Linked DNA regions of Asanoa ferruginea. The protein of the gene in region 1 interacts with the protein of each later gene in a pairwise test. Links are inferred from orthologs where the notes say so. Each region holds a gene or a part of one and is shown in the gene's direction. Other genes may lie near its edges.

The links.
Region 2: the proteins of DFJ67_RS10135 (region 1) and DFJ67_RS34960 interact in binary tests that used the Escherichia coli proteins (3 or more experiments, as listed by UniProt). The link is inferred for Asanoa ferruginea from one-to-one orthologs.

Annotation. Positions count from the first base shown.
Region 1 is NZ_QUMQ01000001.1:2,104,537-2,112,198, forward strand. What follows is about bases 2,400-5,125. They hold DFJ67_RS10135 (hotdog fold thioesterase), read left to right. Parts: upstream 2,400-3,448; coding sequence 3,449-3,802; downstream 3,803-5,125. Other genes in these bases: DFJ67_RS10130 (ABC transporter substrate-binding protein), read right to left, coding at 2,400-3,289; DFJ67_RS10140 (hypothetical protein), read left to right, coding at 3,848-4,237; DFJ67_RS10145 (hypothetical protein), read right to left, coding at 4,231-4,644; DFJ67_RS10150 (DUF2786 domain-containing protein), read left to right, coding at 4,742-5,125. In the rest of the region: selA (L-seryl-tRNA(Sec) selenium transferase), read left to right, coding at 1-501; DFJ67_RS10120 (hypothetical protein), read right to left, coding at 929-1,180; DFJ67_RS10125 (hypothetical protein), read right to left, coding at 1,386-1,886; more of DFJ67_RS10130, read right to left, coding at 1,946-2,399; more of DFJ67_RS10150, read left to right, coding at 5,126-5,425; DFJ67_RS10155 (GNAT family N-acetyltransferase), read left to right, coding at 5,422-6,192; DFJ67_RS10160 (PrsW family intramembrane metalloprotease), read right to left, coding at 6,207-7,622; DFJ67_RS10165 (hypothetical protein), read right to left, coding at 7,619-7,662. UniProt on the Escherichia coli protein: Required for optimal enterobactin synthesis. Acts as a proofreading enzyme that prevents EntB misacylation by hydrolyzing the thioester bound existing between EntB and wrongly charged molecules.
Region 2 is NZ_QUMQ01000001.1:7,466,445-7,474,161, reverse strand. What follows is about bases 1,715-4,495. They hold DFJ67_RS34960 (isochorismatase family protein), read left to right. Parts: upstream 1,715-2,676; coding sequence 2,677-3,315; downstream 3,316-4,495. Other genes in these bases: DFJ67_RS34955 (vanadium-dependent haloperoxidase), read right to left, coding at 3,348-4,495; DFJ67_RS34965 (2,3-dihydro-2,3-dihydroxybenzoate dehydrogenase), read left to right, coding at 1,863-2,648; DFJ67_RS34970 (FAD-dependent monooxygenase), read left to right, coding at 1,715-1,863. In the rest of the region: DFJ67_RS34975 (phenylacetate--CoA ligase family protein), read left to right, coding at 1-662; more of DFJ67_RS34970, read left to right, coding at 673-1,714; more of DFJ67_RS34955, read right to left, coding at 4,496-4,904; DFJ67_RS34950 (SDR family NAD(P)-dependent oxidoreductase), read left to right, coding at 5,123-5,824; DFJ67_RS34945 (DUF6081 family protein), read right to left, coding at 5,817-6,557; DFJ67_RS34940 (DUF485 domain-containing protein), read left to right, coding at 6,789-7,124; DFJ67_RS34935 (solute symporter family protein), read left to right, coding at 7,121-7,717. UniProt on the Escherichia coli protein: Involved in the biosynthesis of the siderophore enterobactin (enterochelin), which is a macrocyclic trimeric lactone of N-(2,3-dihydroxybenzoyl)-serine.

The DNA of each region.
Region 1 (7,662 bases):
GGCGCGGCACTGGTCACCGCGAGCGCCGACAAGCTGCTCGGCGGCCCGCAGGCCGGTCTGATCTTCGGCCGCACCGACCTGGTCACCCGGATGGCCCGGCACCCGCTGGCGCGCGCGCTGCGGGTCGACAAGCTGACGCTGGCCGCTCTCGAGGCCACGGTCTCGGGGCCGCTGCCGCCGACGACGGTGTCGCTGCGGACTCCGGTGGCGGCGCTGCGCGACCGGGCGCAACGGCTGTCGGCGGTGTTGGCCGAGGCGGGTATCGACGTCGAGGTGGTCGACACCGGTTCGACGGTGGGCGGCGGGGGTGCGCCGGGAGTGGTGCTGCCGAGCGTCGGTCTGAGCCTGCCGACCGGTTACGCGGCGCTGCTCCGCCAGGGCGACCCGCCGGTGGTCGGCCGCGTCTCCGCCGGGCGCTGTCTGCTCGACCTGCGCACGGTCCCGCCACAGGCCGACGAGGATCTGCTGACCGCGCTGCTGTCAGCGGCCAAACAGCACTAAGGCCGACCAGCCCTCAGGCGACCAAGCCCGGCGGGCGGCCACGAGCATCAGGCCCGCCCTTACGACGCGCCTTTCGGCCCGGATCAGGCAGTGGTCGGCGAGTGGCCCACAAACATTAGCCCCGCCCACACGGACGGACGGGCCCTCGACCCGGATCAGGCCGCGGTCAACGGGCGACCCACAAACACAAGGCCCACCCCCACGGACAGCCCTTCGACCCGGATCAGGCCGCGGTCAACGGGCGACCCACAAACACAAGGCCCACCCCCACGGACAGCCCTTCGACCCGGATCAGGCCGCGGTCAGCGGGCGACCCACAAACACAAGGCCCGCCCCCACGGACAGGCCTTCGGCCCGGATCAGGCAGCGGTCGGCGAGTGGCCGACAAGCATTAGGCCCGCCCGGACGGACGGGCCTTCGGCTTGGGTCAGGCGGCGGTCGGCGGGTGGCCGCCGTCGCCGTCGACGATCTCGTCGGGGGTGCCGTCTTCATCGAGGTCGACCATGGTGACGTCGACCTTGCCGTCGCCGGTGGTGTCGAATTGGAACAGGTCGGGCTTGCCGTCGCCGTCGGTGTCGACCACCCACACGTCGGTCTTGCCGTCGTTGTTGGCGTCGGCCGTCATCAGCTCGACGCGCTCGTCGCCGCGGGTCTCGACGACCTCTTCGGACTCGCTCATCGGATCTCCTCGCGCGGGTGCGGGTAGCGTTCCGGCACAACCTACGGCCACCGGCCGCACACCGCGACTCGACGCTCATGCGAACGGGCCGGCGTGTCGCCGTGCGAGCGACCAGCGGCGGACCTGGCAGCGGAGCGTAGCGGAGCGCTCTCTGGCGGGAGCGACGGTCGTGCCCACCGCGGGCCCGAGCCATCCCGCATTTGATCTAGTTTGTGGCGAATGGGCTTGGGCGCATCGAGGCGTAGTCGGCGATGCCGTCGTAGTTGGTGTCGCGGACCCAGGCGTCGGTGCGGCCGTCGAAGTCGGTGTCCAGGGCGAGCGAGTCGACCCGGCCGTCGTTGTTGATGTCGGACGCGACCGCGTCGGTGTGGCCGTCGCCGTTGGCGTCGGTCAGGTATTGGTCGGCCACGCCGTCTTCGTCGTAGTCCCGCATGATCGTGTCGAGCCGGCCGTCGCCGTCGCTGTCGTGGTAGGCGGCCTCGATCACGCCGTCGTGGTCGCCGTCGACGGAGACCAGGTCGGCGTAGCCGTCGCCGTCGAGGTCGGTGATGTAGGTGCGGCCACCGTCGAGGTCGTGCTCCACGATGGAGTGCGGCGCGCCGAAACCGGCCGGCCCGTCGGCGAAGCCGCCGGTCTCGTCGCCGCTGCCCAGTCCGTCTACCCCGGCCGGGTCACTGGCCAGGTGCGATGTGTCCCACTCACTCATGTGGAGCAATCTATGGCCGGGGCCGCCGGGCCCGGCTCCCGGAAACGTGCCAGGTGTGCCTAGTGGTGGATCTCCACGCCGGCCTTCGCGAGCGCCTTGATGATCTGGGCCGACTCGCCGAAGCCGATGACCAGCACGCCGTCGGGGCTGTTGGTCTTGATCTGGTTGGCCCCGGTGGTGAAGTCGATGTCGGGCGCGGCCGGGGTCGGCGGCTCGTAGGTCAGCAACTCGATGCTGTTGGTCGGGAAGCCGGCCCGCTCCAGTTCGGACTTCACGTTGCCTTGCAGGCCCGTGCCGTAGGAGTCGTTGCGCGCCACGATCGCGACCTTGTGTGGCCCGTCGCGCAGGATCACGTCGGCCAGCGCGCGGCCCTGGAGGATGTCGGAGGGCGCGGTGCGGAAGTAGAGGCCCTTGTCGTCGACCGTGCTCAGCCCGGCGTCGGTGTTGCACGGCGAGAAGAGCACGACGCCGGCCTTGACCACGGCGGGCAGCACCGCGCGCGAGATGCTCGACGCACCGGCGCCGATGATCACGCTGACCTTGGCGTTGATCTGCTTTTCCACGGTCTTCTTGGCGACGTCGGGGTTGGTGCCGTCGTCGCCGGGCACCCACACGACGTCTTGCCCGAACACGCCGCCGGCAGCGTTGAGCTCCTGGATCGCGAGCGCGGCGGCCGCCTCCATCGGCGGGTAGGCCAGCGCGAGGTCGCCGGTCTCCGGCAGCAGGCCGCCGATCTTGAGCGGGTCGATCTTGTCCGGAGCGGCCGACGTCTTGGGCGGCTTCTTCGTCGAGGTTGTCGACTCGTCGCCGGCACCGACGTATTCCGTCTTGCTGTCGTCGAGTCGGTCGCCCGAGCCGAAGTGCAGCGTCGCGTAGCTTGCGGTCGACGGCTCGCCGGCGTCGGTGAACCCGCCGCGCTTCAGCGAGACGCCGCGGTATTGCAGGTCGGCTCCGTCGCGGGCGAGCGCCAGGCAGGCCGGCACCGTCTCGCATTCCGTGCCGCCGGTGGTCACCGAGTTGATCTGGTTGGCGATCTTGGTCGGATCGATCGAGCCCGCCTGCTGCGCCGCGAGCGCGCTGATCACGATCGCGTCGTAGGTCTCGCCGGCGTAGGTGTAGTCGGTGAGCTCGGGGCGAAGCGCCTTGATGCGCGCCTTGAAGTCTTCGGACAGCGGGGCGAGGGGAGTTGTCCCCTTCATCCCGGCGAGCATGCCCGCCTGATCCTTGAACTCGTCGCCGAACGTATTGATCATGTTTCCGTCGGTGCCGTAGAGCCGGGCCGGGGTGCCGGCCGAGTCGGCGGTGTCCGGCGGTGGGGCATCTTTGCCACACGCGGCGCTGGCCAGCACGAGCGCGGCGCACACGGCGATGGCCATGTGACGCGCTCCGCGGGAGACGAGCATGGGGTGTCCGTCCTTCCTCCCCTGAGGTCCGCCAGGGAGGGTAGCGTGCCGGCGTCGATATATGGGATAGCGCCCGGCCAAAGCCGTAATACCGACGGGTAACGTGACCGCGTGTCAACTTCACCTCTCGCAAACGGCCCCGGCGCGCTCGCGGAACGGATGGGCATCGTCCTGACCGAGATGACCCCGGAGCGCGTGGTCGGCACGATGCCGGTCGACGGCAACACGCAGCCATACGGCCTGCTGCACGGCGGCGCGTCATGCGTGCTGGCCGAGACGCTCGGCTCGGTCGCCGCCGTCCTGCACGGGCACACCGTCGGCCGCGGGCTCGCCTTGGGCGTCGACATCAATGCCACCCACCACAAGGCGGTACGCACGGGTACGGTCACCGGTGTCGCGACGCCGGCCCACCGCGGGCGGGGCACCGCCACCTACGAGATCGTGATCACCGACGAGGCCGGCGACCGGGTCTGCACCGCCCGGCTGACCTGCCTGCTCCGCGCGCCGAGCTGACCCGTTCGCGTGGCCGCGGTTGACGACGGGTCGTAGAGTTCGCCCGTGGTCGAGGTTCCCCCGGATGCGGTCGACGACGCCGCGCAGGTGCTGCGGTTGGCCCTCGACGGCGACAGCGACGCGGTGGTCGACGCGTTCGACGCGGTCGTCGACCGGTCTGGTGTGGTTGGCGCCTATGACGTCGCCTGGTGCCTGGCCGCGACGATGGTCGGCGAGGGCGTGCCGGTCGGCCGGTGGACGCTCGACTTCCCCGACATCGACGAGGCCGGCTACGACACCCGCTGGGTGGCCCGTTTCGTGAGCGCCTACGCCAACAGCGACGCGTCGACCGGCGAGGCGCTGTTCGGCGCCGCGCTGGCCGACGGTCAGTTGCCGGAGTGCCTGTTGACGCTGGCCGGGTCGGCCGTCGCCACGCTCCGCCGCCGCTCTCAGTAAGCGGTGTCGATCACCAGCGGCTCGTATTTGTATTCGGCGAGCACGACCCGCACGTAGAACTTCACGTTGTCGCGCACGTTGGTGGCGGCGATCCGCCAGGCCCCGCCGGTCGGCACGCTGGTCCAGTAGTTGCACGAGCCGACGCTGACGAAGATCACGCAGACCTTGAACGGGTAGACGCTGGCGTTGCGGACGTTGATGTCGACGCAGCGCGTCGAGGTCGTGTAGGGCCCGGCGTCGAAGCCGGTGCCGCCGCGCGGGAGGGACTTGCGGACGAACCCGCTGTAGCAGGCGCCGGCGGCGGCGACGTCGGCGCTGGGTTCGGCCTGGGCCGGGGTGGCTAAGGCGACGCCGAGCAACCCCATCGTGGTGATGGTCATTAGGACGCGAAGGAGTCGGGACAGCATTGGGCGGCCTCCATCGTGGATCAAGGGGCGTGGTCAGCGTACTCACGTGAATCCATGTCTGACACTCGTTTCCGGCGATGTGCTATCTCTTGACCTCGTGCTTGACAAGGTGCGAAAGCTGCTGGCCAAGGCCGAAGACCCGGCGTGCTCCCCGGCCGAGGCGCAGGCGCTGACCGCCAAGGCGACCGAGCTGATCGCCAAATACGGTGTCGACCAGGCACTGCTCGCCGCTCGCGACCCGGCCCGCGACCCGGTGGTCGACCGGCTGATCGAGGTGCCGTCGCCGTACGCCACCGACAAGGCCGGCCTCCTGGTCGGTGTAGCCATCCCGTTGCGCTGCCGCACGGTCCGGCTCACCCGGGCGGGCTCGGTCGCCGTCCACCTGTTCGGCTTCGACAGCGACGTGACCCGGGCAGACCTGCTCTACACGTCGCTGTTGGTGCAGGCGGCGCACGGTCTGGCCGCGGCCACGGTGCCGGCCGGTCAGCACCCGGCCGCGTTCCGCCGTTCCTGGCTGGCCGGCTTCGCGGCCGCGGTGACCACCCGGCTCCGCGAGGCCGAGTCGGCGGCGTCGTCCAGCGTGCCGTCGATGGACCTGGTGCTGGCCGACCGCTCCGGCGTAGTGGAACGCAAGCGCGACGAGGCCTACCCCACCGCGCGCCTGGCCCGCCCGCGCCGGCTCACCGGCGACGGCGGCGCGTCCGGCTTCGCGGCCGGCACGACGGCCGACCTGGGCGGCGGGGCGCACGTCGCGGGGGGCACCAGGACCGCGCTGGCGTGAACCTCGCGGCGCTCGACGACAACCTGGCCCGGCACGCGTCCCACCTGCACCACGCCACGCCCGGCATGCGACTGCTCGCCGAGGGCGACGTGCTGGTCTGCGACAGCGGCCTGCCGGACGACACGTTCAACATCGTGGCGGCGGCCCGCTTCAGCACCGACAACCGGATAGCGGAAACCGTGGCGCTGCTCCGGGCGACCGGCCGCCCGTTCACCTGGTGGGTCGGCCCGAGCTCGACCCCGGCGGACCTGTCCGACCGGTTGCTGGCGGCCGGCCTGCCGGTGGCCGAACGCGAGCTGGCGATGTGGTGCCCGACCGGCCCGCGTCCGGCTACGGACCGGGAGGTCCGAGTCGTCGCGACGCCGGCCGAGCTGGCGGATTGGGCGTCGGTGGTCGCGGCCAACTGGTCGCCGCCGTCGCCGACGGTGCTGGAGTTCTTCGCACGCACCGCCGCCGGATCATTAGCGGCGGATAGCCCGGCGCGCTACCTGATCGGGTATGCCGACGGGCGCCCGGTCGCGGCGGCGGAACTCTTCTACGGCGCGGGAGTAGCTGGTTTCTACAACGTCTGCACGCTGGCGCCGCACCGCCGCCGGGGCTGGGCTACCGAGCTGGTCTCCTTCGGCCTCGGCCTAGCTGCGACGGACGGTTACGACACCGCGATTCTCCAGGCAGCCGAGACCGCCATCAGCGTCTACGCCCACCTGGGCTTCGAGCCGTGCGGCGACGTGGTCGAGCATGCTGTGCGGCCAGGCCACCGCGACTGACCGCGGCGCCTGGATTACGAAGCACCCAGCGCGATCAGCGCCAGCCCGACCGCGACCATCGCCGCCAGGAAGAGGGCCACACCGCCGACCACGCGCCGGATGCTGCCGTTGCGGGTCAGTGGCGCGGTCGCCTCGGGGTGACCCAGGGCCAGCAGCCGGCCGCGTTCGACCAGCACCCGGTCGCGCCAGCGCACCGCCGTCGGGCCGCCCAGCACCAGCGCGCCAGCGGGCTGCGGCGCCATCCGGGCCACGCCTACCGCGACACCGGCACCACCGACCGGGGCCGGCGCGACCGAAGCAGCGGCGGGTGCGAGCAGCAGACCGACCCCGCTGGCCCGCGACAACTCGACCGCCAACCGGGCCTGGGCGCGTTGCAGCCGCCGCACCGCATGCCGGCCCTTGATCCCCGCCCGCCCATGGGCATGCCGCCGCGCACCGGCGCGCAGGTGGCCGTGTGCCAGCACCCGAAGCTCGTCGGCCGTCGCGATCCGCCGGTCACCCAGGGCCGCCAACTGCGCCATGTAGTAGTCGGCCTCGCGGTGCCGCACGCCGCGGACCAGGAACAGGATCATCAGTAGCGGGGGTAGGCCCTTGACGAACAGGTCGCCGAAGATGCCGGCGCCGCCACCGAGGGAGAGCAGTGGTGAGTTCCACAGGAAGTGGATCGCCATCGCGCCGAGGACCGACAGCACGGCCACGCCGACGCGGGAGAAGAGGGAGCGGTCGGTGCGGACCGCCAGATAGCCGATGCCCGCGCCGGCCAAGGCGCCGAACAGGGTGTGGCTCCACAGGCCGGCCAGGAAGCCGCGCAGGAGAAACGTGGCCACCACCGGGGCGATCTGGTCGCCGCGGCCGGCCACCGCGACCGCGTTGATCGCGTAGACCACGTCTTCGACGACCTGGAAGCCCAGGCCGACCAGCGAGCCGTATACGACGCCGTCCAGGACGCTGTTGACCTGGGCGCGGGCCACCAGCACGATCGCGATGATGCCGAGTGCCTTGGCGGTCTCCTCGACGGTCGGGCCGGCCAGCGCCGAGCCCCATTCCGCGGCGATTCCGGGTGAGGCCAGCTTGGCGATCAGGTTGTGCACGGCCGTGTTGCCGCGGATGGAGATCGAGGTCGCGACCAGGCCGCCCCAGGCGAAGGCGGTCGCGAGCAGCAGCGGGGGTTCGCGCTCGAGGTAGTCGAGCGCGGCCACGAAGACGCAGAACGGCACCGCGTAGAGGCCGAAGAGCACCAGGGCGGTGAGGGTCGCGGTGGGATAGGTGGCGAACGACTCGCGGATGAACATGACCAGCCGCAGCCCGCCACCGGCGATCAGCAGCAGCACCACCCAGAACGCCGGGAGCAGTAGCGACTTGCCGGGGTGGGCCCAGGCCGGCGTGGGGTGCACCGGCGCGCTGCGGGCGGACCGGAGGGTCTGGGTCATGCGGTGCCGCCGCGGCGGTGGGCGATCGTCTTCGTGCTCG
Region 2 (7,717 bases), 5.4 Mb from region 1 along the record:
CCGCTGCCCGTCGTGCGCGGATCAGCCGGATCTGGGGTGTGCCCGTCATCGAGGAGTACGGCTCGACGGAGACCGGAAGCCTCGCCGGGGAGTGCCCGAACGGCCGGATGCACCTGTGGGCCGACCGTGCGCTGTTCGAGGTCTACGACCCGCGAACCGGCACCGTCAGCGCGGAGGGCGACGGCCAGCTCGTGGTCACTCCGCTGTTCCGCGAAGCGATGCCGCTGCTGCGCTACAACCTCGAAGACAATGTGTCGGTCTCCTACGACGACTGCCTGTGCGGATGGAACCTGCCCACAGTCCAGGTCCTCGGCCGATCCGCCTTTGGATACAAGGTTGGCTCGGCCACCGTCACCCAGCACCGGCTGGAGGAGGTCGTCTTCTCGCTACCGGAGTCCCATGGCGTGGTGTTCTGGCGAGCGAGGGCGGAGCCGACGGTGCTGCGCATCGAGATCGAGGTGCCGCCGGAGCACCGGGCACCGGCATGCGCCGAGCTGACCGCCAAGGTGCGGGACACCTTTGGCGCGGACTGCGAGGTGGTCGGGTTGCCTCCGGGTTCACTGATCCCCTATGAGGCGCTCACCAGCATGCCGGACGTGGTCAAGCCACGGAGCCTCTTCGGTCCCGACGAGGACTGGGGCAAAGCGCTTCTCTACTACTGACGGAGACGACATGGCGCACCTGCGGGTGGCGGTCGTCGGGGCCGGAATCGCCGGGCTCGTTTTCGCCGCCGCCCTTCGACGGACCGGAATCCAATGCCAGATCTTTGAGCAGGCTCCCCGCCTCACCGAAGTGGGGGCGGGGGTGCAGGTGGCACCCAACGCCACCCGGCTCCTGCACCGGATGGGTCTGCGTGACCGGCTCTCCGAAGTCGCCGTGGCGCCGGAGTCGATCGAGATGCGTCGTTGGGACGACGGGGCGCTGTTACAGCGCACTCCGCTGGGTGACTTATGTCTTCGCCGGTTCGGTGCCCCCTATTACACCGTCCATCGGGCCGACCTTCAGGCAAGCCTGCTCTCCCTAGTTCCTCCGGACCACGTGCATCTCGGTGTCCGGCTCGCCGCGGTGACACAGGATGCCAACGAGGCTCGCCTGCATCTGGCGGACGGCACGACGGTGGCCGCGGACCTCGTCGTCGGCGCCGACGGCATCCACTCGGTGGTACGCGAGCAGATCGTGACCGACACCCCCCGATACTCCGGCCAGACGATCTACCGGGGGCTCGTGCCTGCGTGGCGGGTGCCGTTCCTCGTCGCTGAGCCTCGGGTGCGGCTCTGGTTCGGGCCGGGCAAGCACGTGGTGTCGTATCCCGTCTCGGCCGGCCGGCAGGTCAGCTTTGGCGCGACCGTGGCCGTCTCGGACTGGTCGGAGGAGTCCTGGACGGCCAACGGCGACGCTGCCGACCTGGCCGCGGCTTACGCCGGTTGGCACACCGACGTCACGCGGTTGATCGACGCGGCCGACCGGGTCAGCCGGTGGGCGCTGCACGATCGGGACAGCATCGACCGGCTCGGTGCCGGACGAGTGGTCGTCATCGGCGACGCCGCGCACCCGATGCTGCCGTTCCAGGCTCAAGGTGCGAACCAGGCGATCGAGGACGCGGTCGTGCTCGCGCGTTGCCTGGCCGCGGCGGGTCCAGCCAGGTGGGGTGCCGCGGTGCGCCGTTACGCCGAGGTCCGGCTGCCCAGGGTGGTCGACATCCAGCGGCGGTCCCGCGCCAACGCCCGGACGTTCCACCTCGGCGACGGGGACGGGCAGCGTCTCCGCGACACCGCCGCTCAGGTCACGTCCGGACTGGACCAGCACGAGTGGCTCTTCGCGTACGACGCCGAACATGTCACCACGACCAGCGGGAGCATCTGATGGAACTGACCGGAATCGAGTCGACGGTCGCACTGGTCACCGGTGCGGCACAGGGCATCGGGGCCGCTGTGGCCAGTGTGCTGGCCGGTGCCGGAGCGCACGTCGCCGCAGTGGACCACAACGCGGAGGCGCTGGCAACGATGGTGACCAAACTCGAGGCGGAAGGAGAGTCCGCCCGCGGATATGTGGTCGACGTGCGGGAAAGCGCAGCCGTGGACGCGCTCGTCGGACGCATCGAGGAAGAGCTCGGGCCGATCGCGATCCTCGTCAACGCCGCCGGCGTGCTCCACACCGGCCGGGTGATCGAGCTGTCCGACCGGCAGTGGATCGAAACCTTCGCGGTCAACGTCGGCGGCGTGTTCCACCTGTCGCGTGCGGTCGCGCGGCGGATGACCGGCCGCCGGCGGGGCTCGATCGTGACGGTGGCGTCCAACGCCGCCGGAGTGCCGCGTACGGAGATGGCCGCGTACGCCGCCTCGAAAGCCGCGTCGGCCCAGTTCACCCGGTGCCTCGGTTTGGAGCTGGCGGACCACGGCATCCGATGCAACGTCGTGTCGCCCGGCTCGACGGACACGCCGATGCTGCGGGCGATGGTCGGTGAGGGCGCGGACTTCACCCGGGTGATCGAGGGCACGCCGGCCGCGTATCGGATCGGGATTCCGCTGCGCAAGGTCGCCCAGCCGCGGGACGTGGCCGAGGCGGTCGCGTTCCTCGTATCCGACCAGGCAGGTCACGTCACGATGCACGACCTCTACGTCGACGGCGGCGCCGCACTGCACGTCTGACGTTGCCGGACCGACCAGGAGGACAACAATGCCGATGACTCCGATCGCGCCATACCGGATGCCGGGCCAGGGCGACGTGCCCAGTTCGGCCGTCGCTTGGCGTCCGCACCCGGACCGGGCCGCCGTGCTGGTCCACGACATGCAGCGATACTTCCTGCGCCCGTTTTCGGCGGGGGAGCCGCCGATGACCGAGCTGATCGCCAACGTCACGAAGCTGCTGGCGGCCGCGCGTGCGGCCAGGGTGCCGGTGCTGTACACCGCGCAGCCGGGGGGCATGAGCAGGGCGGACCGGGGGCTGTTGCAGGACTTCTGGGGTCCAGGCATGGGTGCCGTGGAGGACGACCGCGGCATCGTCGACGACGTGGCTCCCGCGCCGGGCGACACGGTGCTGGCCAAATGGCGATACAGCGCGTTCTTCCGCAGCGATCTCGAGGAACGGCTGCGGCGCGCGGGGCGCGACCAGCTCGTCGTTTGCGGTGTGTACGCGCACATGGGCTGCCTCATGACCGCGTGCGATGCCTTCAGCCGCGACATCCAGCCGTTCCTCGTCGCGGATGCCCTCGCCGACCTGTCGCTGACCGACCACCTCATGGCGCTGCGGTATGCCGCGGATCGGTGTGCCGTGCCGCTGCCGCTGTCAGAGGTACTGGCTCACCTGGAGAGGTGAACGAGCTCTCCAGGTGAGCCCATCCCGACGTCTCAGTTGTCGACGTCGCCGCGGATGTAGCGCTGGGCCCAGCGGTAGGCGAGGTCGCCGAACTGCTCGCCGAAGACGATCGACCGCTCGACGGTCTTCTTGAAGTGCACCCCACCCCACACCCGGCTGATGGCGCACTCCTTCACGAACGCGTCCCAGGTGGGGTAGAACAGCTCGACGTCGCTGGCGGGGGAACGCCCCGGCTCCCGCAGGGTCGAGCCGGCCCGGGAGACGTGCCGCAGGTTCAGCACGTCGTCACCGAGGAACCGCCGTGCCGCCTGTGCCTCCGCGGAGCAGAGCACGGTGGACCCGGACGGGTAGTCGGGGTGGTCCCCGGTGTTCAGGTAGCTGGACCACTCGTCGCCGCGGATGTCGTCGACCGTGCCCTTGCCGGGGCCACCCCAGGCGGTCAGCTTCTGACGTCCGTAGAGGTGCCGGATCGCGCTGAACGGGCGCACGGCGTCATACCTGTGCTTCTGGTGCCAGCAAGCGATCATGGCGTCGAAGATCGCCACGGAGGTGGTGAAGCCGAGATCGATCATGTCGTCCAGCGTCAGGCGATCGAGGTGCGCGATCGCCGCGAAGCCCACGGACTGGCCCAGCCCCATCGTCTTGTCGTCGAAGTACTCGGCCGCCACCTTCTGCCGGTCGGTGAGCGCGGCCGAGGCCTCGATGATCTCGTCCACCGAGCGCCTGTAGTCCCGTGGCCGCGTGTGGTCGATGTGGTCGGGCGCGGCGAGCGCGAACTGCCGCGGGTCGCCGAAGCTGTGCGCTTTGACCAGCCGCAGCTGCGGTGTGGCGAACTGCTGGGCGACGAAGATGCCCAGGTCGCCCCCGCCGCCACCGAGGCGACGGCCGTGCGGACCGAGGTTGGGCTGCCAGCGTGAAGGGTGTTCCAGTTCGAATGGCGTGTTGACGGGTCGATAACCGGTGTAGTCGGCGTAAGGCTTGCCGTTGTAGCGCCGGCCGACGTCGCCGAGCTGGTTCATCCCGTCGCGCAGCGCCGCCGCGACGACCGCCTTGCCGGCGAGGTTGCCAAGGCCCACCGGACTGGTCCGATCCTCGGACTCGTCGTCCGGGTTCAGTCCGATCGAGGTCATGACGGCCCGGAAGTCCGGCTCCCGCCGCGGTTCCACGCCTTTTATGACCTGGTAGTTGGCGTGCAGCGCCGCGATGGTCTTGTTCCGGTTGGTGGCCGCCTCGCTGGAGGGCCGCCGACCGAGACGGGAGTGCAGTCCGACCCTCGTCGGATGGTACGGCGCGGTCGCGTCGAACCACGAGACGACCGACAGGTGAACGAAGCGGTGGAGCACGGTCACGTCCATCGGGGCGATCACGTTGAAGGCGGGCTGGAACGGGCTGATCAGCTCGATGATGAAGTTGCCGGTGTCGAGGTCGAAGCCGGTGGCGGCGGCCGCTTTCGAGGGCGTGGCCGACGCTGCGCCACCGTGCGCCAGAGAGGCCAACACCGCGGTCGACGCCGTGCCGAGCCCGCCGATGAGCAGCGACCGGCGGCGAGTTGAGAATCCTGGGTCGGGAGAACCTTCAGATGCGGTCATGATGTGCCCTCTTCCCTGTCGACGCGAGACTCGCGGATTCCGTTCCGGGAGCCAGGATTCGCGAGCGATCTCGGGTCCGTCCACTACCTACCCGAGTAGTCAGCGGCGAGCGCCCGTCGCCGGAATACCGCGAACGCGGGGTGCGCGCCCCGCGCGTCGCCGGGCTACGGTCGGCGGACGGCCGAACGGTCGTGACCGCGATGCCGAAGGGAATTCCCATGCTCGAGCGCATGCACGTCGTCGTCATCGGCGGGACGTCGGGTATCGGCCGTCATTTCGCCCAGTCGTGTGCCGACCGGGGAAGCGATGTGATCATCACCGGTCGCACCGCGGAGCGCAGCAAGCGCGTCGCCGACGAGATCGGTGGGCGAACGCGCGGGCTCGCATTGGACCTGTCCGGCCCAGGCGAGGCCGCGACGGGTCTATCCAGCGTGGAGCGTGTCGACTGGTTGGTTTTGTCCGCTCTCGATCGCGACTACAATGCGGTTCGCGACTACCGCTCCGACGACGCGGTCAGGCTGCTGACCGTCAAGCTAGTCGGCTACACGACCGTCATGTCCGTCCTCGCCCCACGAATGATGGAGAAGAGCGCGGCCGTGCTGATCGGGGGCCTGGCGAGCCACCGACCGTATCCGGGATCCACGACCGTGACGACCGCGAACGGTGGCATCGGCGCACTGGTCCGGACGCTGGCGGTCGAGCTCTCGCCGATCCGGGTCAACGCCCTGCACCCGAGCATCGTGTCGGACACTCCATTCTGGAGCGACAAGCCGGCTGCCCGGGACGCCGCCTTGTCGCGGGCCCTGACGAAGCGGCCGGTCACGATGGGGGACTGCACCGGTGCGATCACCTTCCTGCTGGAGAACCCGGCCATCAACGGCGTCAACCTGAACATCGACGGCGGAGAGACGCTCATCTGAAGCGGGTCGTGATCCGCCAGGGTCCCCACCAGCCGGACGCACCCTGGCCCCGTTCGCGTTGCGAGCGCGGGTAGCGGGTGAGATCGCGGGCCGAGAACAACGCCATGCCGGCGTGGAACCCGCTGACCGGCACGGGCAGCCGGGTCCAGTACGCCAACAGACCGTCGACGCGGAACTCCACCTCCGGGGCGCCGGCCAGGTATGAGATGGCGTACCGGTGCGGCAGTCCCGGCTCGGTGGGCACGTTCAAAACCACACGGTGGATGTAGTGCTCGTCTGGGCTGGTGACGCCGGGGAGCGCCAGCCGCTCGACGACCGCGTACAAAGTGTCGTTGGTCGCGGCGGCATTGAGGACCACGCCGGTCGCGAGGTCGAACAGGTTCACCGTGCCGAAGGCGTCGAGCGGGTCGTACGGAACCTGGCCGTACGTCCGTATCCCCATCTCGACCTCGAACGTCAGGCGCCCGGCCACCGGGGTGGCGAACCGCCGCACCGAACGGTACATCTGCTTGGCGTTGTTCTGTCGTGGGTCGGTGTCGTGGAACCGGCTGAACGGGTTGACGCTCAGCTCCAGCCGACCGTCCCCGGTGCGTACCTGCGCGTTGCGGTCCTGGTACTGGTGCGTCGTGCCGTCGGCCCCCGCGATCGACATGATGGCCCAGCGCGCGGGATCGAGCTCGAGACCGGTGAAGTCGTCGTACGTCCACGCGTCGGTGCTCAGAGCAGCCGTCATGAATCAACGGTCTGTCCCTGCGGTCGGCCGTGGACATCACTCGTACACGCGATTCGTACGCCATTTTCCAGAGTGGCCCGTACATACCGTGAATGGGCGATGCCGGCCCTGGGGTGCACTGATTGAGACTGTCGCAGTACCGAGCGCCACGTCAGGGGTCGTTTTCAGGACGCTGCCGGCCATCGGCCCGCCGTCCTGGGCAGAGGAGGTGTCATGGGTAGCGGAGGGGTCATGGACACGGGGGACTCGGCGAGCGCCGATGACCAGTATTCCGCAGTGTACGACAGCGCCGAGTTCCAGGCGCTGCAACGCCGCTCGAACGGCTTCATCGTGTGGGTGAGCGTGCTGTTCTACGGGTGGTGGTTCGTCGGCATCTCGCTGGCGGCCTTCGTGCCCGGCGTGTTCCGGCAGGGGATCGGTGGGCCGCTGAACGTGGGCATGCTGTTCCTGGTCCTGTCGTTCGTGCTCGTGGCCGCGGTCTCACTGGCCTATATGAGGTTCGCCAGCAAGCGCCTGGATCCCGCCGGCGAGGCGATCCGGATGGACCTGGAAGGAGGTCTGCGATGAGTGACATCCTCGCGGCGCCGCCGCCACCACCTGTCGACAACACCTGGGCCGCGCCCGGTATCGCCACCGTGATTGTCGTCGTCCTCGGGATTGTGGCCTTTGCCCTGGCCTACTCGGCCCGCGGTGGCATACGCACCCAGGCCGACTTCCTGCTCGCCGGTCGACGCATCGGCGTCGGGCAGAACGCCCTCGCTCACGTCGCCGGCGGCATCATGTACTCGACGGTGATCATCATCGTCGGGCACGTCGCGTTGAACGGCTTCGACGCCATTCTCCTGCTGACCGCGTTCGTGATCTCCACGGTCCTCGCCGTGCTGATCTACGCCGGGCCGATGCGCAACCTGAACGCCTACACGATCGGCGACCTGTTCGCGATTCGGGCCCGGAAACGTCCGGCGCGGCTGGCCTCCGCGGTATTGACGCTCGGCATCTTCGGCATGTTCAACGTCATCGCGGTCGGCTCGATGGGCTTCGTGGCAAGCCGGATGTTCACGACGAGTCCCACGGTGGACGTGCCCATTGTCGCGTTGACGGTTGGCATCGTGGGCCTGCTCGCTATCGCGGCGGTCTACGTGGGTGGCATGCCCGGAATC